2 regions of the Serratia sp. GW822-FHT06E05 genome follow, and region 1 is predicted to be linked to the other one. Evidence: predicted binding sites of a transcription regulator. Region 1 holds the regulator's gene; the other holds the start of a gene.
The links. Region 1 encodes PurR, which represses purine synthesis genes. Its sites were predicted from a motif close to CANGCAAACGTTTGCNTG; they were not measured.

Region 1 (16,407 bases):
TTACCGATGCCATGGCAATTTCCACCTACGCCTATCACAATATCGATAATGGTTTTGATGAAGGCTATCATAATACCGGCTTCGGGCTGGGCCTGCCCTTTACCCTGGTCACCGCGTTGATAGGCAGCTCTCAATCACAGGGCGGATTACCCGGTATTCCCTGGAACCCTGACTCGGAAAAGGCGGCGCTGGCGGCGGTAAATAACGCCGGCTGGTCATTGATTAGCGCAGATCAATTAGGCTATCAGGGCAAAACGGACGCTCGTGGCACCTATTACGGTGAAACTCTGGGCTATACCACTGCACAGGCCGAAGTACTGGGAAAATACGACAGCGAGGGTAATCTCACCGGCATCGGCATTGCTTTTCGCGGCACCAGCGGCCCGCGTGAATCGTTAATCACCGATACCATCGGCGATCTGGTCAATGACCTGCTGGCCGGTTTCGGCCCCAGTGGTTATGCCGATAATTACAGCCTGAAAGCCTTCGGCACCCTGCTGGGGGATGTGGCCAAGTTCGCCCAGTCTCACGGGCTGAGTGGGGATGACATTACCATCAGTGGTCACAGCCTCGGCGGCCTGGCCGTGAACAGCATGGCGGCGCTCAGCGACGGCAATTGGGGTGGCTTCTACGCGCAGTCCAACTATGTCGCCTTCGCTTCTCCTACCCAATACGAAACCGGCGATAAAGTCATTAATATCGGCTACGAAAACGATCCGGTATTCCGCGCGTTGGATGGCACGACGCGCACTTCAGCAACGCTGGGCGTGCATGACGCACCACAAGAGTCCGCTACCAATAACATCGTTAATTTCAACGACCACTATGCCTCCACCGCCTGGAATATTCTGCCCTTCTCTATCCTCAATGTGCCAACCTGGTTATCTCACCTGCCGTTCTTTTATCAGGACGGATTGATGCGGGTATTGAATTCAGAGTTCTACTCGCTGACCAGCAAAGATTCGACGGTGATTGTCTCCAATCTTTCTGACGTTACCCGCGGCAATACCTGGGTGGAAGACCTCAACCGTAACGCCGAGCAACACAGCGGCCCAACCTTTATTGTCGGCAGTGACGGCAATGACCTTATCAAGGGCGGCGCGGGAAATGATTATCTCGAGGGCCGCGCCGGCAATGACACCTTCCGTGACGATGGGGGTTTTAATATTATTTCCGGCGGTGAAGGCCATAACACCCTGGATTTGCAACATGCATTGAAAAATACCGAGGTCGCGTACGACGGCAATACGCTCTATTTGCGCGATGCTGACGGTGGCATCACTCTGGCTAACTCGATTGGCACGCTGAAAAGCAAAGAGTCGTCACTGCTGATTTTCACCAAAGAGGTTGATCATCAGGTGACCGACAACGGATTACTTTCCACCAAGGGGTTGACCGCCTACGCCAGTTCGGCGAACGGTACCGCGACCGATGACGTTCTGACCGCCAAGGATTCCGGCTCCTGGCTATTCGGTCTGGAGGGAAATGACCAGCTGTTTGGCGGCAAAGGCAATGACGTGTTCGTCGGAGGCGCGGGTAACGACGTTATGCACAGCCAGGGCGGCAACAATACCTTCCTGTTCAGCGGCGACTTCGGTCAGGATCTGATTTACGGCTATCAGGCCCGAGACAAGCTGGTATTTATCGGTACCGACGGCAGCAGTACGGGCGGTAATTTCCGTGATTTTGCTTCCGAGGTGAACGACAATCTGGTGTTTAATTTTGGCGGCAATACGGTCACTTTAGTCGGGGTCGGGTTCGATAGCCTGTCGGACGGCCAGGTGGTACTGGCCTGAACACCGGGACATTAACGTTAAAAACGGGCGGCCGAGGCTGCCCGTTTTATTGTGCCGCTTAAGGTACGTCGTAACCCAGCGCCGCTTTGCGGATGCGGAACCACTGTTGACGATCCAGCGTCAATTGCTGCGCCTTCAATGCAGAACGCACGCGTTCAATCTTGCCTGAGCCGATAATCGGCAACGGTGCCGACGGCAGACGCATCACCCAGGCGTACACCACCTGCTCGATAGTCTCGGCCCCTATTTCCTGCGCCACCGCCTGCAACTCATCACGCAGCGGCTGGAACTCGGCGTCGCTGAACAGGCGGCCGCCCCCCAGACAAGACCAGGCCATCGGCTTGATGCGTAATTGCTGGCACTGATCCAGCGATCCATCCAGGATACTCGGCTGATGAATCGGTGAAATCTCCAGTTGATTGGTCACCAGCGAGAATGGCAGCCGCGATTGCAGCAACGTAAATTGCGCCGGTGTGAAGTTGGAAACGCCGAAGTGACGCACTTTGCCACTTTGGTGCAGAGACACAAAGGCCTCAGCGACCTCATCGGCATCCATCAGCGGATCCGGACGGTGGATCAACAACAGGTCAAGATAGTCGGTATGCAGATGCGCCAACGAACGTTCCGCGCTATAAACGATATGCTCGCGGTCGGTGATGTAATGGCCGATGGCGTTGCCCGGTTTGGCCGTAGTGGCGATACCGCATTTGGACACCAACTCCATCGACTGGCGCAATGACGGCTTCAGCCGCATCGCTTCGCCAAAAGCCTGTTCGCAGGCATAGCCACCGTAAATATCCGCGTGATCGGCAGTGGTCACGCCCAGCTCGATATGCTGCTCAATGAACGCCAACAGCTGTTGCGGCGACATGCCCCACTCCATCAAACGCCAGTATCCGCAAATCATGCGGGAAAATTCAGGCCCCTGCGGCGCGAGTTGAATACGGTTTTCCATTATTGAAACCTCATGACAGTGTTTGATGCCAGCATACACAAGCGGGTAACGACGTGGAAAGGGGAAAGCCGCGCTAACGTGCGGCGGATCGGGTACCGGTCAAAATAGCGACGGCTGTTCGGGTTGCGGCTCATCGGGCTGTTTATTGGCTCGCTGCAGGCGCAGGAAGCGTTGGTGACACAGGCGCAGCACATCCCTTTTTTGCGCATCGCTCATTTGCATCCAGCCAAAGCGTTCTTCGCGGCTGCGCAGGCAGCCACGGCAAAAGCCTCGGTCATCGGCCTGGCAGATACCTCGGCACGGGCTGGGGATGTCAAAAAACTCAAGCTGCTGCGGCACGCGTCCTCCTGTTATCTCTTGCTAATTGAAGACGCCATCGGTGCCGCTGGCAAGTGACTTTTCGGTGTGGCGGCGAAAATAGTCGCGCAAGTAACGCAGCGCCTGGCGATTTTTCTCCGGCATCGCCCGCTCGAGCGTCATCGCATGCAGCCGTAACGGTGTCGGCCGCCATTCAGGCATCAGTTGGATTAACTCACCGCGTTGCAGCTCATCTTCTATTTCATACAGGGGTTGAATCGAGATCCCCAAACCATTGCGGGTGAAGGCGCGCATGACGGTCATGCTGTCGCTGACAATCTGCCCTTCCGCCAGACGCAATTTAAGCTGCTGGCCGCTCTGGTGATGCAAATCGAGATGCGCACCGCTGAAAGCCCCGGTGATCCATCGGTGTTGCACCAGGTCTTGTGGCGTCTCCGGCACGCCATGCTGGCTGAGATAGCGAGGAGCGGCACACAGCACCATCGGCCATTCGGCCAGCGGGTGGGCAATCATATTGGCGTCCGCCAGTTGACGATTAACCCGCAGCGCAATATCGATACGTTGATCAATCATATCGACAATCCGGTCGTCAGCCAGCACCTTCAGCGTCAGCTTGGGATGCGCCTGCAACAACGGCGCCATCGCCTCCGCTAACGGGCGACCACCGATACCGATGGTCGTCGCGATGCGCAATTCTCCCACCAGGGTATCGCGCAGTTCCGCCAGACGCTGTTCCGCCTGCTGTGCCTGAAACAACATCGCCTCACAACCGGGATAGAACGCCGCCCCCGCTTCGGTGAGCGCCAGGCGGCGTGTAGAACGGTGCAACAAGGGCACGCCAAGCGTTTTTTCCAGTGAGCGCAGGTGCTGGCTGACCGCTGACGGCGTCATTCCCAGTCGCCGGGCGGCTCCGGCTAGCGATCCTTCGGCCACCACGGTGGCGAATACCGCCATTCGATTCAGTTTATCCATGATTATGAAGTTTTACTTAATCAAGAAAGCATGAATATGGCACTAATCAACATCATTGTTAAGTACTACATTATCTATACCCGCTCAGGTCAATCTGAGCAGAAAGTTAATACTGACCCCTTTACTGACAGGAGCATAAAGATGAAAGTAGCCATTATTGGAGCAACAGGTTTTGTAGGCCGCCGCGTGCTGGATGAAGCTCTGGCACGTGGACTGCAAGTCACGGCGATTGCCCGTCAGCAAAAAGACCTGCCGGAAAACGCCAACCTGAGCATAGCGCTGGGCGACATCGCCGACACCGAATGGCTGGTGAAACAGCTGGCCGGTCAGGATGCGGTGATCAGCGCCTATAACCCAGGCTGGGCGGAAGACAACCTTTACGAAAAAACCAGCCGCGGCGCACAGCAGATCCTGGACGCGGTTAAAAAAGCCGGCGTTAAACGCCTGCTGGTGGTGGGCGGTGCTGGCAGTCTGGAAGTCGCGCCGGGCGTTGAATTGGTGGACACGCCGGAATTCCCGGAAAATATCCGTCCAGGCGCACAAGCGGTACGCGATTTACGCAACAAACTGCGTAACGAGACTTCGCTCGACTGGACCTATTTGTCGCCAGCTGCCCTTTTGGAACCTGGCAAACGCACCGGCCAGTTCCGCCTTGGCACCACCAAACTGTTGATGAATGGCCAGGCGCCAGCCGGTATCTCGGTGGAAGATCTGTCGGTCGCCATCATCGACGAAATTGAAAAACCGCAGTTTATCAAAGCGCAATTTACCGCCGCTTACTGATATCGCATCGCCAGACCATCCCCCGGTCTGGCGACCTTTTTTCTAAACCAAAACTAAACGACTTCGCCACCATTCTGAATCTCTAAGGTTTTCTTAAGTTTCATCCTGTAAATTTCAGCGCATTACTTAATAGCAGGACTTAGATTTGGCAATGTGGTTACGTCAACGCTTACAGTGCAACAGCCTGGGTTTTATCCTCGCCAGCGCCTTGTTCTTCACTCTGTTCCAGAATGCGTTATTCCTTCATAAGGCCTGGTCGTATATCAGCTTCGATAACGTCCACAGCGTTATTTTCGCCGCCACCATGCCGGTAGTGATTTTTTGCGCGTTGAATATCATCTTCAGCGTGCTGACCGTGCCCTTCCTGCGTAAACCGCTGATGATTTTCTTCCTGCTCGGCAGCGCGGCCGCCAACTACTTTATGTTCAGCTATGGCGTGGTCATCGACGGCAATATGATGCAGAACGCCTTCGAGACCAACCCGCAGGAGGCCACGGCCCTGCTGACACCCCGCATGGGGCTGTGGCTGGTGTTGCTCGGTATTCTTCCGGCGGTGGCGGTCTGCTTTACCGATATCCGAAAAACTCGCCCCTGGTGGTACATGGCCGGGCTGCGAGCCGCCAACGTGATGCTTTCCGTGGTGGTGATCCTGATTATCGCCGCGCTGTTTTATAAGGACTACGCTTCGCTGATCCGCAATAACAAAAGCGTAGTGAAAATGCTGACGCCTTCTAACTTCGTCGCCGGCACCATCAAGTTTACCCAGCAACGCTACTTCACCCGTAACCTGCCGCTGGTGAAAATTGGTGAAGATGCTCGCAAAGGGCCGCTGATAGCCTCACAGCAAAAGAAAACCCTGGTGATCCTGGTGGTGGGCGAAACGGCGCGCGCCGAGAATTTCTCGCTCGGGGGCTACGGCCGCGAAACCAACCCGCGCCTGAAACAAGACAATGTGACCTATTTTAAAAACGCCAGCTCGTGTGGCACTGAAACCGCCATATCCGTCCCCTGCATGTTCTCCAACATGCCGCGCAAGGATTACGATGCGACTCTGGCTACGCATCAGGAAGGTGTACTAGACGTACTGGCTCATGCCGGTGTTAACGTGCTGTGGCGTGAAAATGACGGCGGCTGCAAAGGCGCCTGCGATCGCGTACCACACGTAGACATGACCAAGCTGAAACTGCCGCAGGATTGCGACGGCGATGTATGCATGGATAATGTATTGCTGTACAAACTGAACGACTACATCAACAGCCTGAAAGACGACGGTGTGATCGTACTGCATCAGATGGGCAGCCACGGGCCGGCCTATTACCGCCGCAGTACGCCAGAGTTCCAGAAGTTCTCGCCGACCTGCGACAGCAATCAGATCCAGGATTGCACCCACGAGCAGTTGGTTAATACCTATGACAATTCGCTGCTTTATACCGACGCCATGCTGGACGACACCATCAAACTGCTGCAGCAGTACAGCGGGAAATTCAATACGGCGCTGGTGTACCTTTCCGACCACGGTGAATCATTGGGTGAAAACGGTATGTACCTGCACGGTACGCCCTATGTCTTCGCTCCAAGCCAGCAGACCCATGTTCCCTTCCTGATGTGGATGTCTGCAGACTATGAGCGCAACTTCAAGATCGATCGCCAGTGCCTGAACAATATGGCGGAAAAGGACGAAGTCTCGCAAGACAACCTGTTCCATACCCTGCTCGGTATGATGAACGTGCAAACTCGCGAGTATCAATCGCAGTTGGATATTCTGCAACGCTGCCGCAGCGGTTCATAACCGCTTAACATCTTCATCCCGCTCGGGCAAAATACCGCTCATCGCAACCGGCGTTCTTACGCCGGTTTTTTTATTGCTATTGACCTAGACCGATTGGTCTATTATGCTGACAGCCATTATGACTAAACATGCGCATTGCCCGACAGACACCCGTGAACATTTGCTCGCTACCGGCGAGACGCTAAGCCTGCGCCTTGGTTTTACCGGCATGGGGCTGAGTGAACTGCTGAATACGGCCGGGGTGCCGAAAGGCTCGTTCTACCACTACTTCCGTTCGAAAGAAGCCTTTGGTGAAGCGATGCTGCAACGTTATTTCGAGCATTATGATGGGCAAATGAAACAGCTGTTTGCCGACGATAAAAGCGATGCGCGCCACCAGCTGCTGAGCTATTACGCCCAGGCAATCAGCTATCACTGCCGCAGCGAATGCCACAATGCCTGTCTGGCGGTGAAGCTTTCCGCCGAGGTGAGTGATCTGTCAGAACCGATGCGTCATGCATTGGAAACGGGAACCGCCCGGGTGATTGCTCACCTGCAGGACGCGATTGAACGCGGTATCCGCGAAGGCGCCTTGTCGATTGCCATGAGCCCGGCAGCAACGGCAGAAACACTGTATTCACTGTGGCTTGGCGCTTCGCTGCGTGCCAAAATCCGCCGCTCGGTCGCGCCGTTGACCAGCGCGCTGGAAAGTATTGAATTGCTGTTGCGTCCGCCGCAACCTTAAACAAAACACCCTGGCTTTACGAAACTTGCCCTGTGGGGCAGTTTTATTACATTACTAGTCGACCGGTCTATTAATATAGGATGCACTATGAAGATTGAAAAGTTGTTCTCCCCGTTGAAGGTTGGCGCTGTCACCCTGCCAAACCGCGTGTTTATGGCCCCACTGACGCGGCTGCGCAGCATTGAGCCCGGCGATATCCCTACTCCGTTAATGGGCGAATATTATGCTCAACGCGCCAGTGCCGGCCTGATCGTCACTGAAGCCACTCAGATTTCTTTCCAGGCGAAAGGCTATGCCGGCGCTCCGGGGCTGCACACTCCTGAGCAGATCGCCGCGTGGAAAAAAATCACCCAGGCTGTACACGATAAGAATGGCCATATCGCCGTTCAACTGTGGCACGTGGGCCGTATTTCCCACAACAGCCTGCAACCGGGCCAGCAGGCACCGGTGGCCCCTTCTGCGATCAATGCCGACACCCGCACCACCGTGCGTGACGAAACCGGCGCCTGGGTACGAGTGCCGACCTCTACCCCACGAGCGCTGGAAACCGACGAGATCCCGGGGATCATCAACGATTTCCGTCAGGCCACCGCCAACGCACGTGAAGCCGGCTTTGATTTTATCGAGCTGCATGCAGCGCACGGCTATCTGCTGCACCAGTTTATGTCGCCAGCGTCTAACCAACGTACCGACCAATACGGCGGCAGCATCGAAAACCGCACTCGCCTGACGTTGGAAGTGGTTGACGCGAGCATCGCCGAATGGGGTTCAGAACACATTGGCATCCGTATTTCACCGCTGGGTCCGTTCAACGGCCTGGATAACGGGGAAGATCAGGAAGAAGCGGCGCTGTATCTGGTGGAAGAGCTGAACAAGCGCAATATCGCTTATCTGCACATTTCCGAACCCGACTGGGCCGGCGGCAAGCCTTATTCCGACGCCTTCCGTGACTCGGTACGCGCCCACTTTAAAGGCGTCATCGTCGGTGCCGGCGCTTATACCGCCGAGAAAGCAGAAGAGCTGATCAATAAAGGCTTTATCGATGCAGTGGCCTTCGGCCGCAGCTATATCGCCAACCCGGATCTGGTAGAGCGCTTCAAGCAGAATGCTGCGTTGAACGAGCCGCAGCCTGCCACCTTCTATGGCGGCGGTGCAGAGGGTTATACTGACTACCCGACGCTGTAATAACGCGGAATACCAGATAAGAAAGCCCGCCGGTATGCGAATGCCGGCGGGCTTTTGTCGTTTTTCGGTTCAGGGGCAATTTAACGGGGAACCAACTTTCCCCAACGTTCGATCTCAGCGGCGTCGATATTGTTCATTATGGTGCGGAACCAAACGGTAAATTTATCAGGATCGTTTTTTATCTCCTGGGCTAATTGCCGAATATCGACCCACAACCAGCTGTGGGCCTCTTCGGGATCCTCTTGCGGTTCACCGTCAAACAAGCCCACGTAAATATGATCGAATTCGTGCTCAATTAAATCGCCTGGCACTTCCGCGCGGTAGGTAAAACTCGATACCTGCAGTAGCTCAGTGCAAAAGCCCATCTCTTCCTGCAACCGCCGCTGTGCGGCTGCCTGCGTCGCCTCTCCCCAGCGCGGGTGACCACAGCACGTGTTGGTCCACAACCCGGCAGAATGGTATTTACCGTAAGCCCGCTGTTGCAGCAGCAGTCTGCCCTGGCTATTAAATATAAAAATTGAAAACGCCCGGTGCAGTAATCCCTGCTGGTGCACCAGCGTTTTGGTTTGCGACCCCACGGAATTATCTTCGGCGTCCACCAGAATCAGCATTTCATCCATTAATGATCTCCTTCGGCAGTAGCCATCATTCCACACGGGTAAAAACAAAAAAGCATATTAACCAGATCCAAATGTATAAATTGAGGCCATTCACCCTGAGTCTGTATCGCTATCCGACCCTGCTGTTCCTTGCGAGGGGTATAGTACCTATTTCCATCAACCATAGGGCACATACTGTGCGATTGCCATTGATAAGGTGACAATGTCACTGAAGCTCTGCCGCTCCCGCCCCGGCATACATTGAAATCCCTTATGCGGCAACGCTATACTGAATTTCGCTTCAATCCATCCGCCATTGGCAACGGCACATCCAATCAGAGGAATTATGCGCTTACTCCATACCATGATCCGCGTCGGTGACCTGCAACGTTCCATCGACTTTTATACCAAGGTATTAGGCATGCGCTTGCTGCGTACCAGCGAGAACCCGGAATACAAATACTCGCTGGCGTTTGTAGGCTATACCGATGAAAGCGAAGGTGCGGTGATTGAACTGACCTATAACTGGGGCACCGACAGCTACGAAATGGGCAGCGCGTTTGGCCATTTGGCGCTGGGCGTCGACGATGTCGCTGCAACCTGTGACAGCATCCGTAACGCCGGCGGCAAGGTTACTCGCGAAGCCGGCCCGGTAAAAGGTGGCACCACGGTGATCGCCTTCGTTGAAGACCCGGACGGTTACAAGATCGAACTGATCGAGAACAAACATGCTGGGCATGGTCTGGGCCACTGAGGTCGATTAAGGGCGCTTCCTGCGCCCTTATTTTTATCTGCGTGATAACCGCCTGCAACCGGGCGCAAAATTTGCCATAATGCGCGCTGCATTCGATGAAGATAAGAAACTGATGGCCGAAAAAAGTGATCTTAACGCCCTGAGTGGCCGTTTTCGTGGGTTTTACCCCGTAGTCATAGACATAGAAACTGCCGGATTTAATGCCAAAACCGACGCGCTGCTGGAAATTGCCGCCGTTACGTTAAAAATGGATGAAAACGGCTGGTTGCAGCAGGACGAGACCCTGCACTTCCACGTGGAGCCTTTTGAAGGTGCCAACCTGCAGCCGGAAGCGCTGGCCTTTAACGGCATAGACCCAAGTAACCCATTGCGCGGTGCGGTCAGTGAGCACGATGCGTTGCACGCTATTTTTAAAGCCGTGCGCAAGGGCATTAAGGATCGTGGCTGCAACCGGGCAATCATTGTGGCGCACAATGCCAATTTTGATCACAGCTTCCTGATGGCCGCCGCAGAGCGCGCCAGCCTGAAACGTAACCCCTTCCATCCATTCGCCACCTTTGATACTGCGGCGCTGAGTGGGCTGGTACTGGGGCAGACGGTGTTGGCCAAAGCCTGCATCGCCGCCAATATCCCGTTCGACAGTTCCCAGGCACATTCTGCCCTGTATGACACCGAGCAAACCGCGTTGCTGTTCTGTGAACTGGTCAACCGTTGGAAACGCTTGGGTGGCTGGCCACTGGCGGTCGAAAACACCGACTAAGACAAAAAAATCGGGCGGCCCAGTCTTCACTGGTGCCGCCCGATGGATCCCAACAATAAAACCGAGCCGATTATGGCTGCTGGTCTTCCTGCTGTTTGTACTTCTCTGCCGTTTCTTTGATCAGCTGCTGCAGTTCGCCGCGCTGATACATTTCGATGATGATATCGCAGCCGCCTACCAGCTCACCGTCGACCCACAGCTGTGGGAAGGTCGGCCAGTTGGCGTATTTCGGCAACTCGGCACGGATGTCCGGGTTCTGCAGAATATCAACGTAGGCAAAGCGTTCGCCACAGGCAGACAGCGCCTGCACGGCTTGCGCAGAGAAACCGCAGTTTGGCAATTTCGGTGAACCTTTCATGTACAGCAGAATCGGGTTCTCAGCGATCTGGTGCTGAATTTTTTCAATCGTCGTCGTCATTGTATTGCTTCCTCAAGCCAAGTCTTATGGCTACAACATGCATCACACCGGCCATTGTAGCGGCTGGAACAGTCGCAAGAAAACGCCATCTTTTGCAAGGGCATTTCCCCGTAGTCAGTCGCGTCTTACCGGCAAAGCCTTTCCGGTCAAAACATATGCGCAGAATAACATTTTTAATCTGGCCATTTCACTAATATATTTTGCCATCAAAATGCGCCGTTAAATAATCCCGCCGACGGTGATTGTCGCTTTTTTATACATCAACAGATTGATTTTTCAGCAAAAAAAATGCCATTAACGTTTTCTCACAATATGGATTATCATTTATGAGTTCTTCGCTGTTTTATATGGCGAAATTCGGGAATACTGTCCTTCTTTCGATATCTGTTCCGGGGCCAAGGTTGGTAACGTCGACATGCGTTTAATTCTTACGCTTTTTGTGCTGTTGTTTACACAGCTATTCTTCAATCTGGCGCATGCTGCGCCACAGGCGCGTATTGCCGCCGAGCAACGCAAAAGCCATGTCAACGAAGCCCGGCCAGATGACCGCAAGAAAAAGAAAGCGGTAAAAGCCAGCAAAAAAGCAAAAACCACCACCCCGCAGAAAACCGCCAAGGTTTCCAAAGCCAAAACGGAAAAAACCGCTAAAAAGATCGTCAGCGCCAAATCGAAAGGCAAAACTCAGAAAATAGCCAAAATCAAAGTTACCCCGCCGAAAAAGGGTTACAAAAAAGGCTATGGTCGCCACCGCGAAGCCGGGATGGCCACCGCAAAACTGGTGCGTGATGATAAACCGTTGAAGCTGACTCCAGCGCACAAAAAACGCTATCAGCACGCCAAGCAAACCGCGATGGCCAAGCTGATGGACCAAATGGGCAAGCCTTACCGCTGGGGCGGTACTTCACCAAGAACCGGTTTCGACTGCAGCGGCCTGATTTACTACGCGTATAAAGACGTGGTGAAAATCAAAATGCCGCGCACCGCCAACGAAATGTATCACCTGCGAGACGCCGCGCCGATCAAGAGAAGCGAACTGGAAAGCGGTGACCTGGTGTTCTTCCGCATTAATAACCGCGGCGTGGCAGACCATGTTGGCGTTTATCTGGGCAACGGCAAATTTATTCAGTCACCGCGTACCGGTGAAGAAATTCGGATCAGCCAACTCGACAATGACTACTGGCAAAACCATTACATCGGCGCCCGCCGTGTAGTAACACCGAAAACCATTCGATAATTTCTTTGGCGGCTGGCTTGCCCAGCCGCTCTCCCCTGACTGATTTTCCTGCTGTCCCTAAAGCACCCAATCCTTTAGCCCGCCCCCACTGTATTTCAGCGCGAAAATTGCTAAGCTAAATACCCACAATAAAAACAGGTCAATTTAAAGTCCGTTGCTTTAGCGGCGAGTTGACACTGTACAAGGAGGAAGCAATGTCGTTTGAACTGCCCGCACTACCTTATGAAAAAAATGCCCTCGAACCGCACATTTCGGCAGAAACCCTGGAATACCACTACGGCAAGCATCACAACGCCTATGTGGTCAACCTGAACAATTTGCTGAAAGGCAGCGAGTTTGAAGGATTATCCCTTGAGGCAATCATCAAGGCTTCCAGCGGCGGCATCTTCAACAATGCGGCCCAGGTATGGAATCACACCTTCTATTGGCACTGCCTGTCACCTCAGGGCGGTGGAGAGCCTCAGGGCAAATTGGCTGCCGCGATCAACCAGGCTTTTGGTTCTTTCACCGCCTTCCGGGAACTATTCAGCGACGCCGCGGTGAAAAACTTTGGCGCAGGCTGGACCTGGTTAGTGAAAAAGCCGGATGGCTCGCTGGCGATTGTTAATACGTCGAATGCGGCCACGCCGTTGACAGGTGAAGACAAACCGTTACTGACCGTCGACGTTTGGGAACACGCCTACTACATCGATTATCGCAACGCACGACCGGCCTACCTGGAAAACTTCTGGGCGCTGGTTAACTGGGCATTTGTGGAGGAAAATCTGGCGTAACGCGGGGAAAATACAACCAGGCGTAGCGAACTGCGCCTGGTTGACTGAAGAGTATCAGTTCAATGCTGCGGTGAAGCTAAAAGCGATAATCACAGCCAGCGCACCCAGGGTGGTGAACAGTGACATTTTCAAATCGGTATCCATTACAACTCCTTTTCAGATTGGGTTTCCCAAGGGTAAAAGGCACACAATTAATGTGTTAAACCATTTTCCCACAGTTGGCCGATAAAATCTTGTTATCATTTCCCAGTTTATAATACCGATTACCTCTTCCCCTTTTGCTCAATATGGGACAAAATTCGCAGTTCACAACTGTGTACCGGCAAAATGCCCCTCCTGACCAAGCGCTGACGACTTCAACACACTAAAAACTCAGTTTTCGCTTCTTTGGAGAAGGATCTACGCAGGCAAACGATTAACATCACACTTACATACTGCAACATGTGAGTTCAGGAGTCATTCTTTACATGGCAACGATTAAAGATGTGGCCAAACGCGCTGGCGTTTCCACCACCACCGTTTCGCACGTCATCAATAAGACTCGTTTCGTCGCCGAAGAAACAAAAGCGGCCGTTGGCGCCGCGATCAAAGAGCTGCACTATTCACCCAGCGCCGTGGCGCGCAGCCTCAAGGTCAATCACACCAAATCTATTGGTCTGCTGGCCACATCGAGCGAAGCACCTTACTTTGCCGAAGTGATCGAGGCGGTGGAAAACAGCTGCTACAGCAAAGGCTATACGCTGATCCTGTGCAACTCACATAACAATCTGGACAAACAACGCGCCTATCTGGCGATGTTGGCGCAAAAGCGCGTCGATGGCCTGTTAGTCATGTGTTCGGAATACCCGGACCAACTGCTCGGCATGCTGGAAGATTATCGCAATATCCCGATGGTCGTCATGGATTGGGGCGCCGCACGCGGTGACTTTACCGACACCATTATCGATAACGCCTTTGAAGGCGGCTATCTGGCCGGGCGTTACCTGATTGAACGCGGCCACCGCGATATCGGGGCCATTCCGGGTCAACTGGCGCGTAATACCGGTGGCGGACGCCATCAGGGTTTTTTAAAAGCCATGGAAGAAGCCAATATCGACGTGCGTGAAGAGTGGATTGTTCAGGGCGACTTTGAGCCGGAATCTGGTTACAAGGCCATGCATCAGATACTGTCGCAGAAACAACGTCCTACCGCAGTCTTCTGCGGTGGCGATATCATGGCCATGGGTGCGATCTGCGCCGCCGATGAACTTGGCCTGCGCGTACCACAAGACATATCGGTGATTGGCTACGATAACGTGCGAAACGCCCGCTACTTTACCCCGGCACTGACCACCATTCATCAGCCCAAAGAGCGTTTGGGCGAGATGGCCTTCACCATGCTGCTGGATCGCATCATCAGCAAGCGTGAAGAGTCGCAGGTGATTGAGGTTCATCCCAAGCTGGTTGAGCGCCGTTCGGTCGCTGACGGTCCGTTCATCGATTATCGCCGCTAATTATCTGCGCCGGAAACTCTCACGGTTTCCGGCGTCATTCTTCGCTTAGCCACTCCTGATTCAAGGTTTCACTGTCTCCCAGATAATCCAGCAACCAGGCCATAGCCGGTGACGGCGTATTTTGCTGCCAGGTCAGGCAACAAGGACTGGCGGGAAATGGCTGTTGCAACTGTAGCGCCACCAACTCCCCGCGCTGCACCAAAGGCAATACCTGATGCGCGGGCATCATACCAACGCACAACCCGGCACACAGGCAGTCCACCGCAGAAGCCCAGTCCGGCACCACCAGGCGGCGCTGGTTGTCCAACGTCCAGGTCACGCGCTTGGGCAGGTTGCGCGAGGTATCTTCCAGGCACAGCGACGGAAAAGGCCGAAGTTGATCGTCGTTCAACAGCCCCTCTATCGCGGCCAGCGGGTGATGCGGACTGGCCACGCACAACCAACGCATATCTCCCATATCGCGAAAGGCGAAACCGCCGCCCACCGGCACCGCCCTTGTGGCGCCGATCGCCATATCGGCACGACCGTCCACCAGCGCATCCCATACGCCATTAAACACCTCCGGCTGAACCAGCAATTCGACGTCGGGGAAATGGCGGTAAAAATCCAGCACCAATTGGCGACTGCGTTGGGGTTTAACGATGATATCCACCGCTATTTTCAATTGGCCCCGCCAGCCGTTAGCGACCTGTTGGCACTGTCGGCGCGTGTCGAGCATTTTTTTGATGACACCACGCGCTTCCTGAATAAACAGCACGCCCGCCGGTGTCAGTTCCACGTCGCGATGACGGCGCTCAAACAGCGGTACCGCCAGCCATTGCTCCAACTGCCGCACCGTATAACTTACCGCCGACGGTACCCGATGCAGCTCCTGCGCCGCTGCGCTGAAACTGCCGGTGCGGGCCACCGCATCGACGACATCCAGGGAATATTCAGACCACATAGCTCTTGCCTTCAATTTTTTTAACAGCACCTCGCAAATATTACCGTTTCACAAGCAGAGATCCAGCCGGATACACTTGCCGGCGCTAAAAACCTGCGACAATAAAATATTAACGAGAAATACCATGCGAAATTCCTTTGGTTTTATGTTCTACCTTGCCGGCCTGAGCATGCTGGGATACCTGGCCACCGATATGTACCTGCCCGCCTTCGGCATGATGCAGCAAGATCTGCAGATTTCTGCCGGGGCAATCAGCGCCAGCCTGAGCATCTTCCTGGCCGGGTTTGCCTTTGCACAACTGCTGTGGGGCCCGCTTTCCGATCGCCTCGGCCGTAAACCGGTGTTGCTGATCGGTCTGGCGCTCTTTGCCCTCGGCTGCCTTGGCATGCTGTGGGTGCAAAATGCCGTGCAACTTTGGTCGCTGCGCTTTATCCAGGCGATTGGGGTTTGCTCCGCTGCCGTTACCTGGCAGGCCTTGGTAATTGACCGCTATCGCGAAGGCAAGGCTAACCGCGTGTTCGCGACCATTATGCCGCTGGTAGCCCTTTCACCGGCGCTGGCGCCGTTGGTGGGTGCCTGGTTGCTGAACCACATGGGCTGGCGCGCCATTTTCGCCGTGTTGCTGGGCATTACCGTGCTTCTGCTATTGCCGACGCTGCTGCTGAAAGAAAGCGCCAAAACCGTGCCTTCCGACGACAATAAGAAAAGCGCGCTCAGTTTCTTCCAACTATTAAAGTCACGCATCTTCAGTGGCAACGTTATGATCTTTGCCGCCTGTTCTGCCGGCTTCTTCGCGTGGCTGACAGGTTCACCGTTTATTCTTGGTGATATGGGTTATAGCCCGAACGACATCGGTCTGAGCTATGTGCCGCAGACGCTGGCGTTCTTATTAGGGGGCTATGGCTGTCGTA
Region 2 (16,407 bases), on a different contig from region 1:
GGCCAGCGTGGTGGAGCAGGGGCAGCGTCAGCGGCCGGTGTATCTGCCGGATAACGGCGACGGCTGGTACTGCTTCTACAGCGGCCAATGGTTCAGCGGCGGCCAGGCGGTGCTGCTGGAGGCGCCGCTGGAGCGCTTGCCGCTGCTGGTACGTGCCGGTGCCGCGATACCTTTGTCGTCGCGATTGGCGCATGTTGACGTGACGGCGGACGATCGGCGCGAGCTGAAGCTGTATCCGCTCAAAGGCTGTGGTAGCGCTTCTGGGCTGTTATTCGAAGATGACGGGGAAAGTTATGGCTGGCAGCAGGGCGATGCGCTGTGGCTGCGCTGGGAGATGCTCAGCGACACTCAACGCATCATGCTGAACATCACTGCCGAAGGCCGGTTCAAACCGGCGTGGCAGACGTTGGCCTGCAGTTTGCCAACTGGAGAGACGCGAGAACTGTGGATTAACGGCGTACCGGGCAGCCGTTTTACGCTGGAGTAAGCGGGATTATTCGGCCGCGCGTTTCTTGCGCGGCTTTTTGGCAACGGTGATGGTTTTCACCTCGCTTTCCACCCAACCATCCTGCAGACGGGTTTTCAGCAGTTCGCCAACCTGAGCCTGCTTGGTGGTTTTCAGCAGTTCGCCGCGCGGGGTTTGCGTCACGCTGTAGCCGCGGGCCAGCGTCGCCAGCGGGCTGACGGCCTCGAGTTGGCTGCAGGCGACGCCGAAGCGCTGGCGCAGGCCGTTAAGCTGGCGATCCCATGCCTGCTGCAAACGGTATTCCTGTTGCTGCACGCGTTGTTGGTAGCGGTGAATACGCGCCTGCGGTTGCATCTGCGCCAGCCGTTGCTGAACCCGCTCGCTGCGACGCGAAGACAGACGCAGTTGGTTTTGCATGCCGTCTTCCAACCGACGTTGCAGTTTGAACAACAGCGTTTGTTGGCGCGCCAGACGCAGGTGCGGGTGCTGCTGCTGCAAACGGTGGTTGATGCGGGTGAACTGCTGCTGGCGCTGCGCCAGGTAGTAGTCCATCGCCATTTCCATCCGCTGTTGCTGTGATTGCAACTGACGCAGCAGTTCCAACTGATTGCGACTGACCAGTTCGGCAGCGGCAGAAGGGGTTGGCGCACGCAGATCGGCGACAAAGTCGGCAATGGTGACGTCGGTTTCGTGGCCGACGGCGCTGACAATCGGAATGCGGCTGGCGAAAATCGCCCGCGCAACGCGTTCGTCGTTAAAGCTCCACAGGTCTTCCAGTGAACCCCCGCCACGGCCGACGATCAGCACGTCGCACTCGTCACGGCGGTTGGCCGTTTCGATGGCACGTACAATCTGCAGGGGGGCTTCCGCGCCCTGCACCGAAGTAGGGTAGATAACGATGGGCAATGACGGATCGCGCCGTTGCAGCACCTGCAGCACATCGTGCAGCGCCGCGCCGCTGGCGGAGGTGACCACCCCGACGCGTTTGGCCGGGCTGGGCAGCGGCTGTTTGAACTGTTGGTCGAAAAGGCCTTCGGCGCTCAGTCGCTGTTTTAACTGATCGAACTGCTGTTGCAACAGGCCGTCGCCGGCGGGCTGCATGCTTTCGGCGATCAGCTGATAGTCGCCGCGCGGCTCATACAGCGTGATGCTGGCGCGCACCAGCACCTGTTGGCCATTTTGCGGGCGGAAGGTAGTACGACGGTTAGTGTTGCGGAACATCGCGCAACGCACCTGCGCGCGGTCGTCTTTCAGCGTGAAATACCAATGACCTGAAGACGGCTGGGAGAAGTTGGAGATCTCGGCGGAGAGCCAAATCTGGCCCATTTCCATTTCCAGCAGCTGTCGAACCGTCTGATTCAGGCGGCTTACGGTAAAAATGGAAGGCGAAACAGGTATCGACATGTGACCCAGATCAAATTTCAAAACAAGCACTTAATTGGTCGATACTACATGGCTGAAAAAGGTAATCAAGAGTTTTTGTGAGAAAGTGCTGGAGGCAACCGATTACGCTCTGTATAATGCCGCGGCAATATTTTATCTTTTTCACAGCCCACTCTGGTGAGATATTGCCCATGCTACGTATCGCGAAAGAAGCACTAACGTTTGACGACGTTCTCCTGGTTCCAGCTCACTCTACGGTTCTGCCTAATACCGCTGAGCTCGGCACCCAACTGACCAAAAATATCCGCCTGAATATCCCTATGCTGTCCGCAGCCATGGATACCGTTACCGAATCCGGCCTGGCCATCGCGCTGGCGCAGGAAGGCGGTCTGGGCTTCATTCACAAAAACATGTCTATCGAGCGTCAGGCAGAAGAAGTCCGCCGCGTGAAAAAACATGAAAGCGGCGTGGTAACCGATCCACAAGCCGTAACCCCTGCCACTACCCTGAAAGAAGTGAAAGAGCTGACCGCACGTAACGGCTTCGCCGGTTACCCTGTCGTCACCGAAGAGAACGAACTGGTCGGTATCATTACCGGCCGCGACGTCCGCTTCGTCACCGATCTGAACCAGCCTGTTACTGCCGTGATGACGCCGAAAGAGCGTCTGGTTACGGTGAAAGAAGGCGAAGCGCGTGAAGTCGTGCTGCAGAAAATGCACGAAAAACGCGTTGAGAAAGCGCTGGTTGTGGACGACAGCTTCCACCTGCTGGGCATGATCACCGTAAAAGACTTCCAGAAAGCGGAACGCAAGCCAAACGCCTGTAAAGACGAGCATGGCCGTCTGCGCGTTGGCGCAGCTGTGGGTGCAGGCGCAGGTAACGAAGAGCGCGTTGATGCGCTGGTCGCCGCCGGCGTTGACGTGCTGCTGATCGACTCCTCGCATGGCCATTCCGAAGGCGTATTGCAGCGTATTCGCGAAACGCGCGCCAAATACCCGGATCTGCAGATCGTGGGCGGCAACGTGGCTACCGCAGCCGGTGCCAAAGCGCTGGCTGACGCCGGCGTCAGCGCGGTCAAAGTAGGTATCGGCCCTGGCTCCATCTGTACTACTCGTATCGTAACCGGCGTAGGCGTACCGCAGATCACGGCCATCGCCGATGCGGTTGAAGCGCTGGAAGGGACAGGTATCCCGGTCATCGCCGACGGCGGCATTCGCTTCTCCGGTGACATCGCCAAAGCTATCGCGGCCGGCGCATCCTGCGTAATGGTCGGCTCCATGCTGGCGGGTACCGAAGAATCACCGGGCGAAATCGAGCTGTATCAGGGCCGTTCGTTCAAATCCTACCGTGGTATGGGTTCACTGGGCGCGATGTCCAAAGGCTCTTCCGACCGTTACTTCCAGACCGATAACGCCGCCGACAAACTGGTGCCGGAAGGTATCGAAGGCCGCGTGGCTTACAAAGGCATGCTGAAAGCGATCGTACACCAGCAAATGGGTGGCCTGCGTTCTTGCATGGGCCTGACCGGCTGCGCCACCATCGACGACCTGCGTACCAAGGCTGAATTTGTTCGCATCAGCGGCGCCGGTATTCAGGAAAGCCACGTGCATGACGTGACCATTACCAAAGAGTCACCGAACTACCGCATGGGTTAATTTCAGGGGCTGCGGCCGGCGCATTTGTTCGCCGTCCGCTGCTCGCATTGCTCATTGACTTTATGTCAACTGCGCATGCTGTGCTGCGGGCGACCACCAACTGTTTGGCCTCGCCGACTGAAACTGTCCTAACGTTTTAGATTTTCCTTTTTCTCTGTTGCTGGAATTCGCCTCACATGACAAAAAATATCCATAAGCATCGCATTCTGATTCTGGACTTTGGTTCGCAATACACCCAACTGGTCGCCCGCCGCGTGCGCGAAATCGGCGTTTACTGCGAGCTGTGGGCCTGGGACGTTAGCGAAGAGCAAATCCGCGAATTCAATCCGAGCGGCATCATCCTGTCCGGCGGCCCGGAAAGCACCACCGAAACCAACAGCCCGCGTGCGCCAGAATACGTGTTCACCGCCGGTGTACCTGTGCTGGGCGTATGCTACGGCATGCAGACCATGGCAATGCAGCTGGGCGGCCATGTGCAAGGTTCCAACGAGCGTGAATTCGGTTACGCGCAGGTGGAAATTACCACCGACAGCGCACTGGTTCGCGGCATCGAAGACGCGCTGAGCCCAACGGGTAAACCACTGCTCGACGTGTGGATGAGCCACGGCGACAAAGTGACCGCTATCCCGTCCGACTTCGTGACCGTTGCCAGCACCGATACCTGCCCGTTTGCCATTATGGCCAACGAAGAAAAACGCTTCTACGGCGTGCAGTTCCACCCGGAAGTGACCCACACCCGTCAGGGCCAGCGCATGCTGGAGCGTTTCGTGCTGGATATCTGCCAGTGTGAAGCCCTGTGGACTCCGGCGACCATCATCGAAGATGCGGTAGAGCGCATTCGTGAGCAGGTGGGCGAAGATCACGTGATCCTCGGCCTGTCCGGCGGCGTCGACTCTTCCGTAACCGCAATGCTGCTGCATCGCGCCATCGGTAAACGCCTGACCTGCGTGTTCGTCGATAACGGCCTGCTGCGTCTGAATGAAGCAGACCAGGTGCTGGAAATGTTTGGCGACCACTTCGGCCTGAACATCGTTCACGTGGCGGCGGAAGATCGCTTCCTGAGCGCCCTGGCTGGCGTTGACGAACCGGAAGCCAAGCGCAAGATCATCGGCCGCGTGTTCGTTGAACTGTTCGACGAAGAAGCCTGCAAGCAGACTGAAGTGAAATGGCTGGCGCAGGGCACCATCTACCCGGACGTGATCGAATCCGCCGCTTCCGCCACCGGTAAAGCGCACGTGATCAAATCGCACCACAACGTGGGTGGCCTGCCGAAAGAGATGAAGCTGGGCCTGGTCGAGCCGCTGAAAGAGCTGTTCAAAGACGAAGTGCGCAAAATCGGTCTGGAACTGGGCCTGCCGTACGACATGCTTTACCGTCACCCGTTCCCGGGCCCAGGTTTGGGCGTACGCGTACTGGGCGAAGTGAAGAAAGAGTACTGCGATCTGCTGCGCCGTGCCGATGCGATCTTCATCGAAGAGCTGCACAAAGCCGATCTCTACAACAAAGTCAGCCAGGCATTCACCGTGTTCCTGCCGGTGCGTTCGGTTGGCGTGATGGGCGATGGCCGTAAATACGACTGGGTTGTTTCACTGCGCGCAGTGGAAACCATCGACTTTATGACCGCACATTGGGCGCACCTGCCGTACGATTTCCTCGGCCGCGTCTCCAACCGCATCATCAACGAAGTCAACGGTATTTCCCGCGTGGTTTATGACATCAGCGGTAAGCCACCGGCTACCATTGAGTGGGAGTAAGAGGTTTTTATAGATATTTGATTTAAAACAATATTCAATGTGCCATTGATAATGCATATTGCGTTGTCAATGGCATTTTTTATGGCATTGAGTCAGGTATCACAAGTTGGGTGGTACTGATACCAAGGACACATCTAGCGACTGGCATGGTATTTGTCCGAAGTCTGTAAGTTGGGGTGATTTTCGCTGCGTCCTGCGGCTCTGTAAATGGAAGGCACTGACTGTTCTGCAGCGATCTCAGTCGTTCAACACCTGTGTGTGAATAGACGCTGTACGATGAGTTCCGGTCGCCACGATCAACGGCACTAGTAGCGTCGGTTGGGTAGAAAAACTATTCTGCTCCTCATTATTTGAGGATGCCCCAGTGCAGTTGACGAGCACTGCGCCTGATAGACTTACGTGAATAAAAAAGCATGGGAGGCACCGATGTTTAGCGATATTCCTCAGGGCATTAGCCTTTGGGATCACCAACGCAGAGCGCTTTCATTCGTCATTGAGCGTATGCGAGCCAATAGTACTGCTTGCCTAGTTCGGATGCCTACCGGTACAGGAAAGACTGGCGTCATCGCCTGTCTGTCCGTGATCAGTGCGCCAGGTCGTGTCCTGGTACTTACTCCTTGGAAGAATTTACGAGACCAGATGGTCAGCGCGCTCCAGCACGGATTCTGGGCAAACGTCAGATACCCAGCGCCAAATGAAAAAACTATTGTCGGTTTTGTGCCCTCATCCATAAAAGACGTATTAAGTAACACCGATGCCAAGGTGCTTGTCTGCACGTTCACCACACTGACTGAACTCCAAAGATCCTCGCCTCAGGAGTACGCCACGCTCGCCGCATCCGTCGATGCCGTTGTCGTTGATGAGTGCCACTACGAACCGGCACTACGCTGGGGGAAGGCGGTGAAATCGCTTAACAAGCCCATGATCCTCATGACTGCGACACCGTATCGCAATGACCTAAAGCTGTTCCGCATCGAGAACCCAAAAGAATCCGTTTTTCATTTTTCACACCACGATGCCGAAGCGGCAAAGATTATTCGTCCCCTTAAGACGCTATCCCTGCCTGATGAGATGGACGTTCCGAAACTGGCTCAGGAATTCTCCGCTGCTTGGAAGGCCGCGGTACAGTCGAATAGTCTGATCAGCAGCACACCTCGGGCCATCATATGCTGCACCAGTGCTGCTGACATCAAGGCAGCAGTGGCAGTGATTCGCGACGCGGGTCTTGACGCCATTGGCATACATGACACTTTTACAGGGAATGCTGGCTCGCATTTGTTGAAGGAAGTCCCTGAGAGGCACAGCGCGGTGATCTGGATTCATCAGCACAAACTAACCGAAGGACTGGACGACCACCGATTCTGCTGTGTCGCCTTCTTCGGGCCTGTTGGCAATGACCGCAAGCTCATTCAGCAAATCGGACGGGTTCTGCGAAGGGGACGTTCGGATCGAGAGGACTGTGCGGCTCTACTCTACGCGCCGAACTACTTAAATCTGGGTGATCGTTGGCTGGCGTACCGAGAGTTCGAAAAAAGTGTAGAACTCCTGACAGCGCAGCACTATCGCAATGTTGTCGAGCGTATGTTGGAGAGCCAGCCTTCCGTGGAGTACTTCGATGGTCGCTTCCGGCGAAGGTTTCGTCAGGATGTGCTTGCAGACAATCCTCAGGTTGTTATTGCGCCAAGCGTGCTCGTGCGCAGGCTAAAGAGCAGCTTTTCTCTGGAAGAATATATCGAAGACTGCACCGACAGTCTTAACCTTACAGACGCAATCATTCTTGGTGAGCCGAATGCGCCGTGCCAGCGAGCGACAGACTTCGCACTATGGGTCTACGCATCGATAGCAAATTCCCGTCTTCTGGAAGAGACATCACTGTATGAAGTCAGACTCGAAGTGCACTGCGTAGTCGTTGCTGGCGACTACCTTCTGGTTTCGGACACCACAGGTACTTATCCTGAAGCGCTTATCGATGTGTCGACCACAGCTCTCGGGGCAGCCGAGCTATCTCAGTTACTTGATGCGTCGTACAGCATCACCAATGTTTCCACGAGCAGCGCTATTCCATTTGACACTGTGATCAGGGCGTCAGTTCATCGCGGTCACGATCTGAAGCTGATCCCTGCCTCGCTGACTGACCGGGTTCAGATCTGCAAAGCGGCCCGTGGAGCGTCGGCAAAGGGTCGACGCTACGTTGGTATGCATCGCGGTCGGGTTCGTCAGGATATTCCCGAGCAGCAAAGACGACGCCACTCTGTATCTTTGTTTAAAGAATGGGCAACGTCAATCGCCTCGGCGCTGGCCTCGACGCATGTTGACAATATCGTCTTGCAAAGATACATGCAGACCTGCAAGCCACCTCTAAAACCGCTTCCGGTGACAATGTCGATCGATTTGTCGCAGTCGAAGATCCGCATCTCTTCCGCCGAAGGCGAAGAACTTCGCATCGTAGCTTCTTCCGTTGAGGTCACGTCGCCAAAGAGCGGGCCATCCGGCACAAGCACCAATATGCACGAGTGCACATACATATTCGAAGATCTCGCGGACCCGCCGGTAAGCGTTGAGCTGGAATTGCTCTTGGAGTACCAGCAAGATAAGGGTCGCTTCTGGTTCAAGGGAAAGGGCGTTCGAGGTGGGCTTGGCGTTCAAGTCCTCGAGGACGACACTGGGAGCAGCGCCAAGTCGTTCACGGACTACCTGAACCAGAATCAGGAGTTGGTTCTGATCGGTCTTCAGGATGGGGCCATGGTTTACCAGGGCCGCAACTTCTACAAGGTTGACTATGCTCACGCCGAGGAATCCCTTTTGCAGCACTTCAGTCGCCCACGCATCGCTGCCTGCGCTAACGAAAAGGGCACGACCGATGAGTTAGATGCAGCCAAGAAGCAAGGTACGAAGGCCACTGCCTTTATCCCAGGCTCTCTCTTCAAGGCAATCGCCGATGGTGACGTATCGCCCGGATTCTCGCCTGAGTTGGTCATCTGTGACGACTTGGGTTCGGAGTGCGCCGACTTTGTGCTGGCCAACTTCACGAATCGTCAAATCGCACTAGTTCATGCAAAGGCTGGAAAGGGTACGTCGATCTCGGCCTCGGCCTTTCACGATGTCGTCGCGCAAGCCATGAAGAACTTAGTTTACCTAGCGCGTGGATCGGAGACGCCTGACGGGGCAAAGAGTTGGACGAAATCCACCTTTTGGAACAACACGAAGATTCCACGGCTATATAAGGCACCCGCGAAATCGCCAACGGGCATCGCGCTGTGGAGGAAGCTAAGGAGCGACATCATCGAGCGGGCTGACGCGCAGTTGCATGTGGTTTTAGTGACCGCTGGCTGCTGCGACCTTGATGCACTTCAGAAGGTGATCAAGGATCCCTCCAAGAGAACCGCAGAAACCGCGCAGCTATTTCACCTGTTTGATGGTCTGGTTGGTTACGCTAGACAATTGGGTGTGCGAGTGACCGTGCTGGACGTTCCTCACTAAGCCCTATAGGCAATGCCAACAACAGCTGGATCAATGCAGACGTTCAGTGAATCGCCATAGGTTCCGTAGACAGCACCGAGCTTCAACGATTCACATACGTCAGGTGTCCGCCTCACGCAATCACAGATATTTGAATTCGTTAGGTTGCAGTTACAGATTTGGGGGTGCAGAACAGACTTCTGTAGAGTCCTTCAACAACTGTAGTCATTGATCTTTCTGAATTGAGCGACTGCAACCAGCCTAGTCTGGACATTCGGGCCTTGAAGCGAGTTCCCGTCATTGGTGAAATTGTGAGGCTGGGCTCTACAAGGCGGTTGACGAGGTCCGTTAAGAGGCTCACATTTGCTTCTTCTCTGTATGGTATTTTTAATGGTATTGGATAGTATGTTGGTTGAAAATCATTGTTGTATAAGAATTATTTTTTCTCATTTATGACTGAGTGGGAATGATGAACCGCTAATCACTGACTATCAGTGATGATCTAAAAACCCCCGTTGCGGCTAGGCTGTGCGGGGGTTTTCTTTTTTCCGACGCCCACGAAATATTCCCTTTGCGCGCCTCCTTGTATTCATTTTGGTTATACCAAAGATCCCTTTTTTGATTATTCCCTGATATCAGCACAGCCCTATACTCGATCAATCCCTGCTTTCTGGAAAACCTGCCCCTGCAGCGCTACCCAGTAAAACACCAGGTTATGCATAAGCTCCGGAACTGGCAGAAGGTAAATTATTACTAATCAGTATGTTGATGCCATTTTATTCACCGGTTAATCCCGGGTCTTCCTGCCGGTGGTGGCGTGCTTTTCATGATGCAAGGTAATACAAAAACAAGAAAAGAGGATTTTTGCCATGAACAAACAATCCGTCACCGACATTGTCGATCAAAGCCCGATCGGTGGTTTACAGATAATGACGCTGCTCTTGTGTTTTATTGTATTGATGATTAATGGTCTGGATGCCAGCGCGATGGGTTATATCGCCCCTGAATTGGCTCAAGAATGGGGGATTGATCGCGCCGAGTTGGGCCCGGCTTTCGCGGCAGGTCTGTTCGGCATGTTACTCGGCAGTTTCATTTGTGGCCCCGCGGCGGACCGTTATGGGCGCAAAACGGTGTTGCTGATCTGCTCGGTTATCGTCGCTTTAGGCACCCTGGGTTATGCCTTTTCCTCATCGATTAGCGTGCTTGTGGCACTGCGGTTGCTGACTGGCATGGGACTAGGCGGCGTATTGCCCGGTTGCATTACTCTGGTGTCAGAGTATTCGCCCATTCGCTGGCGCATGTTGCTGGTCACCTTGAGCTTTTCCGGCTTTACCTTGGGTATGGCGCTCGGCGGCTGGGTGGCCGACTTGCTGCTGCCGGTGCTGGGCTGGAGAGGCCTGCTCTTTGTGGGCAGTATCGCTCCTTTGGTGATGCTGCCTGTACTGTATTTCATGCTCCCTGAGTCGATCTGTTTCCTGGCCAACAGGCCGCAACAGAAAGCTAAATTACTGCGGATCGTCGAGCGGATTGGCGGCCATAGGAAGTGGCAGGACGTAATCTTTACCGACGGTATGGACAGAAAGCCCGGCGAAAAAAACCTGCAGCTGTCTCCCGTGGCGGCGCTATTTTCTGAAGGGCGAACCGAGCGTACGCTGCTACTCTGGCTGACCTTTTTCTGCTGCTTATTCTCGTTCTACCTGTTGAGCAATTGGCTACCCACGGTATTGCGCAGCAGCGGCTTTGACGCTCGGATGGCCTTACATGTTGCCGCAATGCTGCCGCTGGGGGGCATGATCGGTGGCATCATCACAGCACTTCTCATCGATCGAATCGGTATCGCCAAAATACTCCCTCCTTTAGCCTTATTGGCCTCGGTCGCGCTGCTGGTTACCGGCAGCCAGCTCGGCAGTTCTACCCGTTTATTGGTTTGCGTTTTTTTCGTGGGTTTTACCCTCACGGGAGCATTGAACAACATCAGTATTTTGAGCGCTGGCCTTTATCCCACCACGGCACGTGCGACCGGAGTGTCATGGGGGATCGGCGTGGGTCATGTGGGTTCCATCACGGGGGCTTATCTTGGCTCTTGGCTATATACCGTGGTTGGTGATTTGCAGAATTTTTTCTACTGGATGGCGATTCCCGCATTAATTGCCGCTTTGGCGTTGTTCTGCATGACCAGGAGAAAGGATCTGTTTGCGGTACAGGCGGGTTCTTAACGACGGGTACGATCAAAAACAAACGGGGCTGAGGAGAGGGTATGAAGCAACTGCATGCAGAAATTGCTGGGGCAGGTATCGCCGGGCTTACGGCGGCGGCGGCGCTGGCTCAGCGTGGCTGGAGCGTGAGAGTGCATGAGCGTTCGGCAAACCTGCGCACCTTTGGTGCGGGCATCTATATCTGGAGTAATGGGCTGCGTGTGCTCGAGGCGATTGGAGCCTATGACGAAGCTATGGTGGGGGCACACGAAGGGGCCGTATTCCAGACCCGGGATCACGGCAACGCAACGATGGAGGATATTCCGATCAACAGCAGCGGTGCCCCACGTCTGGTTACCATCCTGCGCGAGCGGCTGCTGCTGTCTTTGCTCAATGCGGCTCGCCGCGCCGGTGCTGAAATTGTCAGCGATTCCGAGGCGGTGGGGGCGACACCGGATGGAAAGCTGCTGATGGCGGACAAGCGAACGCTGTCAGCCGATTTGGTGATCGGCGCTGACGGTATCAACTCGCGGGTGAGAGAATCTCTGGACCTGCTGATGTACCGCAAGCCGCTGCACTATGGCGCGGTCAGAATGATGTTGAAGCGCGATGACGATGACGTACCGCCTGCAGATCGCTCGAACTACATTGAGTACTTTTCAGGCACGAGGCGGATCCTTTATACGCCCGCCAGCGCGACCGATCTTTATGTTGCACTGTGCTGCGCTGAGGACGATGTGGGTGCCTATCAGCTTCCGATTGCCCCGGAACTTTGGCGCAAATCCTTCCCACACCTTTCCGGCCTGATCGCACGTTTTGGCGAGGCCGGCCGCTGGGATGCGTTTGAGGTGCTGAAGCTCAAGGCCTGGAGCAAAGGGCAGGTGGCGATCCTCGGCGATGCAGCCCATGCGATGCCGCCTTACCTCGGCCAAGGGGGCGGTTGCGCACTGATGAATGCTCTTGGATTGGCGGTCAGTCTGGAAAATAACCGGGATATTCCGGCGGCGCTGGCAGTCTGGGAAGCGCAGGAAAGGCCGTTGACCGAACATACCCAAGACACGGCGGAATGCATGGGGCATATGAACCTGTGGCCAGACGACGTTCGTTCGGCCGTTTTGCGTATCACCGGACGCTGCGAGCAGATCGGCGCAGAGCGTATGAAAACGGCGTTAAGCCTGCCGACGGGCACTTTGGCCTGATCATTGCTCCGGCCCGAGAAACGGGGCCGGGAGTAACCACTTTTTTAGTCCGCAGCCGCTGGGATAAGGCGGTGTTCATCAGGGAGGTTGAAAAATGACGCTTTTGGCAGACGAAGTGTTTATGGATCCGGCACGCCTCAATGAGGATTACGATGCACGCGCTACGGTAGGTGTCGATGGCTTTGCCAAAGAAATGGCGCGTTATCGCTCGCAGTCTGAAAAGATGAAACTGGCTTATGGCCTCCATTTTGATATCACCTATTGCCAGAAAAGTGGCCAGGCTCTGGATATTTATGGGCCAACGGTGAATGGAAACGGGCCGCTGCTGCCCGTTTTTCTTTTTATTCACGGGGGATACTGGCGAGCGCTGTCGAAAGCAGATTCCGCGATGATGGCGGGCACATTGGCGGCAAATGGCATTGCCACGGTGGTTATAGATTATCCGCTTGCGCCGGCAGCCGGCATCGGTGACATCGTCCATGCCGTACGCAGTGCGGTGGCGTTCATTTGGCGGCGGGGACATGAGTTTGGGCTGGATCCGCAACGGATCTCGCTGGGTGGCAGCTCTGCTGGTGGCCATTTGCTTGCAACACTATTAGCACCAGGCTGGCATGTAGCTTTTGGCGTGCCGACCGATGTGGTGAAGTTTGCTTTTCCCATCAGCGGGCTTTTTGAACTCGCACCTTTGATGAAGACGCCCGTGCAGGCATGGCTGGCACTCTCCGACACCAGCGTGGCCGATTACAGCCCGATGCGTCACATCCCAGCGCCGGGGTGCCCCATCACCGTTGCCTGGGCTGAAGGCGATCCGCCCGGCTTCAAGCGGCAGTCCGAAGCCTTTGCCTCTTTGTATAAAGCGGCCGGTGCGGAAACGAATATGCTCGAGGTGCCCCATTGCAACCATTTCGATGTGCTGATGGAGTGGGCTGACCCGACTTCTCTGCTTTCCAGGACGCTGATCTCGGGAATATTCCGCAACCTCTGACCGCCCCCACTCATTTCTAGAGTTTCGGTTATCGCCGGGTGATTACTGGATGTACACGGCCATTCATCGCAAGGAAAAGTGAGGCAGGAGCCTCACTGTTCAAGCTGCTGGTTTTGCTCATCATATCTGCGCCGGCAGTCCTGAATAGCCTCCATATTCCCCATAGTCCACTCAAACAGAATAGAGAACGGCCCTTGCAATGATTGGCCGAGCGGCGTCAGCGAATACTCGACGCCGAGCACCGGCCCATCCAAAACCTTGCGGTTCACCATGCCGTTACGCTCCAGCTTGCGCAGCGTCTGGGTGAGCACACGTTGAGTGACGCCATCAAGGCGACGCTTGATCGCATTGAAGCGCCTCGGCTCACGCAGCACCTCCAGCACCATCATTGACCATTTGTCCGCGATCTGGTCGAGAATGATTCGGCTCGGGCAGTCAGCGCGGTAGACAGTTTCATTCGTCTCCATCGGTATCCTCCAGCATCCCTGGGATGCTTCAAGTGCGTAATTGACGCCAGGTATGCAAAGTATACCATTCGATCAGCGGCGCGAAAGTCCAGCGCCGATACGCCTGACAAACAAGGACATCGACATGAAAGATACCGATTTCAGCAAACTCAGCTTGTCTCACGCAAAGGGGGTCTTGACGATCACCCTCAATAATCCGCCGGTCAACGTGCTTGATGTGGCTTTGATGTCGGAAATCAGCCGCTTACTGCGTGCCTTGCGTGGCGACCCGGATACTCGCGTGCTGGTTTTCCAGAGTGCGGATCCGGAGTTCTTCATTGCTCATGTCGACATGACCTTAATCGATGAACCGCATGCTTTCGATGAGCTGGCGCGTAATGCGCCGGAAGGGCTCAACCCGTTCCAGGCATTCGGTGAGTTGCTGCGCAGCCAGCCCCAGGTGACTATCGTTAAGCTTGCCGGGTTGGCGCGTGGGGGCGGCGCAGAATTCGTTGCGGCGGCCGACATGGCTTTTGCCGCCGAAGGGCGGGCAGGGCTGGCCCAATGCGAAGCCTTGATGGGCATTACGCCCGGTGGCGGCGCGACGCAATACCTGACGAACCGCATGACGCGTGGTCGCGCGCTTGAAGTGGTCCTGGGGGCCGATCTTATCGACGCGGCGACCGCAGAGCGCTATGGCTGGATTAACCGCGCCTTGCCCGCATCCGAACTCGACGACTTTGTCGAACGCCTGGCGCACAACATTGCGGCACTGCCCGAAGGGGTTATCGCGGCGGCCAAGCAGGCGATGCCGGCGGCAGATCTGCGGGAAGGTTTTTATCGTGAGCATGAGGCCTGGGCGGGGCTTTTTGAACGTCCCGCAGCGGAGAGACTCATTCGGGGCGGACTGAAGGCGGGCGCCCAAACCAAGGTAGGTGAGCGCAACCTCGAAGGCCTGCTGCGCAATCTTGGTGCCTAAGCGGCAGTCTCAGCCGCAATCTTGCCGATGCCGGAAATGCAACGTCGGCAGGATAAAGCCCCGAACAGGCCTGGCGCCGGCTAGCAGGATGACCACTGCGACAGCAAGGCATGCAGCTTCGCGGGTTCCAGCGGCTTTCTTAATACCAGATAACCTTCCTGTTCGGCCTCTTGCAAAATGGGGGAGTTGAATTCCCCGCTGACCATGGCGCCGCTGGTGTTCGGCAGGCGTTCGAACAGCGCTTTCAATATATCGAAGCCGCTTTCACCGGAGCGGAGCCGTTGATCGCAAAGCACGGCGAAGGGGGTGAAGCCTGCGTCGATAATCGCAAAAGCCTCCTCGGCGGAAGCGGCGCAACGCACGGTGATCCCCCAGGTACTCATCAAACTCGACCAGGCGGAGGTGACCAGCGGATCATCATCCACCACCAGGCAGGCGCCGCTCAATGACTCATAGCGGGTAGGGATCTGGCTGTGGGTATAGGCGTTGAGGTTTTCTGGCGCTTTGACTTCGCCGGTATAGAGGGCAAAACGCATCCAGAAATGCGATCCCTTGCCCTCCACGGAGCGCATGCCGTATTTCACCTTCATCAATTTGGCGCAGCGGGCCACTACCGCAAGGCCTAACCCATGACCGGCGCTATCGATTTTCCACGCCAGTTCGGGGCGATAGTAGGGGGAGAAGATTTTGCCTTTCTCTTCGTCGGCGATGCCCACGCCGGTGTCCCAGACTTCGATCAGGCATTCTCCCTTTTGTGGGCGGATGGCAATCAATACGCCGCCTTTCTGGGTGTAGCGCAGCGCATTTTGTATCAGGTTAATCAGCGATTGTCGGATGAGCAATTGATCGCCCATAACGGCAATGCGTCGCTTGGGGCGCCATGTCCGCAGGGATAATCCCCGGCTGTTCGCTTCTTCACGGAACAGGGTAATCACCGAGTCAAGCAGGGTTCCAATATCGACATGGGTGGTCGCCGTACTGACGTTGCCGGACTCAATCTTGCTGAGATCGAGCAAAGAATTGAACATCAGGTGCACGGAGCGCACGCTCTGCTGCAGATCCAATAGCTGCGGGGTTAAAGAGGCATCGCGATTTTTATGGATGATGGCCTCGATCAGGAAACCCATGGCATGTACCGGTTGGCGCAAGTCGTGACTGGCGGTGGTCAGAAACTGGTTTTTATCGAGCAGGGCTTGTTCCGCCTCCTCTTTGGCCTGGCGAAATTGCTCCGCAAGGCGAGAGCTCTTCTCTTCGAGACGGGCTTGCTGAATAAAAAACTGATGAGAACTCAATGCGTGGCGGTAGATGGCGAACCCATAAAGCAGGTTGAGCATCAACACAATGAGCATGACGTCGTTTAAGCGCCAGATGATGCCAATGTTAAGCATGCCCCAGCAGGCAAAGAAGAACAGGGTAAAGGTACTGATGATGGGCGTCAAATGGGTCGCGTTCGCCGCGACGATGGCCGCGATGCTGATATTTAATAACAGGAAAAAATCGAAATTATTTATTTGTGGGGTTATTAAATATAATGAGGATATACCTATCCCATGTACGAAGGCGACTTTGTTGATATGTGGGAGCCAGCGGTTAAGAATAACGCCAGCATCCTCTTTCTCCGCTTCGCGTTGATATCTTTGGTGCCATAATCGGATAGCCAAAGCGCAGAATAAATACACTATTATCCAGCTGATTATCGGCCACAGCGGTTCACCCAGTAAATAAATCCAAATAGCAAAGGGGATGCCGACGCAGGGCACAGCACTGAAACTAAAGACCAATCGAATAAACGTATTGTTCAATAATCGGATTTGCGCGTGCGACGAAATGCCATCATCTTGTAAAGATTGAAGTAGTTTCATTCGGACGGCCCCTGCCTGCCATGC

Region 2: a site for PurR is predicted at 1,962-1,979, ahead of guaB (IMP dehydrogenase). Genes of this name have one in related genera too.

The regions. Positions count from the first base shown of each region.
Region 1 is NZ_JBXALM010000001.1:577,640-594,046, forward strand. Features, by position in the region: gene AC1RKC_RS02585 (polyurethane esterase) at 1-1,796, shown strand, start outside; gene AC1RKC_RS02590 (aldo/keto reductase) at 1,855-2,751, opposite strand; gene AC1RKC_RS02595 (DUF1289 domain-containing protein) at 2,851-3,090, opposite strand; gene AC1RKC_RS02600 (LysR substrate-binding domain-containing protein) at 3,112-4,041, opposite strand; gene AC1RKC_RS02605 (NAD(P)-dependent oxidoreductase) at 4,183-4,824, shown strand; gene eptA (phosphoethanolamine transferase EptA) at 4,976-6,613, shown strand; gene AC1RKC_RS02615 (TetR/AcrR family transcriptional regulator) at 6,717-7,337, shown strand; gene AC1RKC_RS02620 (alkene reductase) at 7,425-8,522, shown strand; gene idi (isopentenyl-diphosphate Delta-isomerase) at 8,603-9,142, opposite strand; gene gloA (lactoylglutathione lyase) at 9,468-9,875, shown strand; gene rnt (ribonuclease T) at 9,955-10,635, shown strand; gene AC1RKC_RS02640 (Grx4 family monothiol glutaredoxin) at 10,706-11,053, opposite strand; gene AC1RKC_RS02645 (C40 family peptidase) at 11,469-12,287, shown strand; gene sodB (superoxide dismutase [Fe]) at 12,482-13,060, shown strand; gene cydH (cytochrome bd-I oxidase subunit CydH) at 13,115-13,204, opposite strand; gene purR (HTH-type transcriptional repressor PurR) at 13,528-14,553, shown strand; gene punR (DNA-binding transcriptional activator PunR) at 14,588-15,496, opposite strand; gene punC (purine nucleoside transporter PunC) at 15,621-16,407, shown strand, end outside.
Region 2 is NZ_JBXALM010000005.1:167,979-184,385, forward strand. Features, by position in the region: gene AC1RKC_RS14315 (glycoside hydrolase family 31 protein) at 1-487, shown strand, start outside; gene xseA (exodeoxyribonuclease VII large subunit) at 494-1,870, opposite strand; gene guaB (IMP dehydrogenase) at 2,041-3,504, shown strand; gene guaA (glutamine-hydrolyzing GMP synthase) at 3,681-5,258, shown strand; gene AC1RKC_RS14335 (DEAD/DEAH box helicase) at 5,685-8,738, shown strand; gene AC1RKC_RS14340 (MFS transporter) at 9,587-10,933, shown strand; gene AC1RKC_RS14345 (FAD-dependent oxidoreductase) at 10,975-12,111, shown strand; gene AC1RKC_RS14350 (alpha/beta hydrolase) at 12,206-13,096, shown strand; gene AC1RKC_RS14355 (winged helix-turn-helix transcriptional regulator) at 13,189-13,563, opposite strand; gene AC1RKC_RS14360 (enoyl-CoA hydratase/isomerase family protein) at 13,688-14,521, shown strand; gene AC1RKC_RS14365 (hybrid sensor histidine kinase/response regulator) at 14,602-16,383, opposite strand; gene AC1RKC_RS14370 (response regulator transcription factor) at 16,380-16,407, opposite strand, start outside.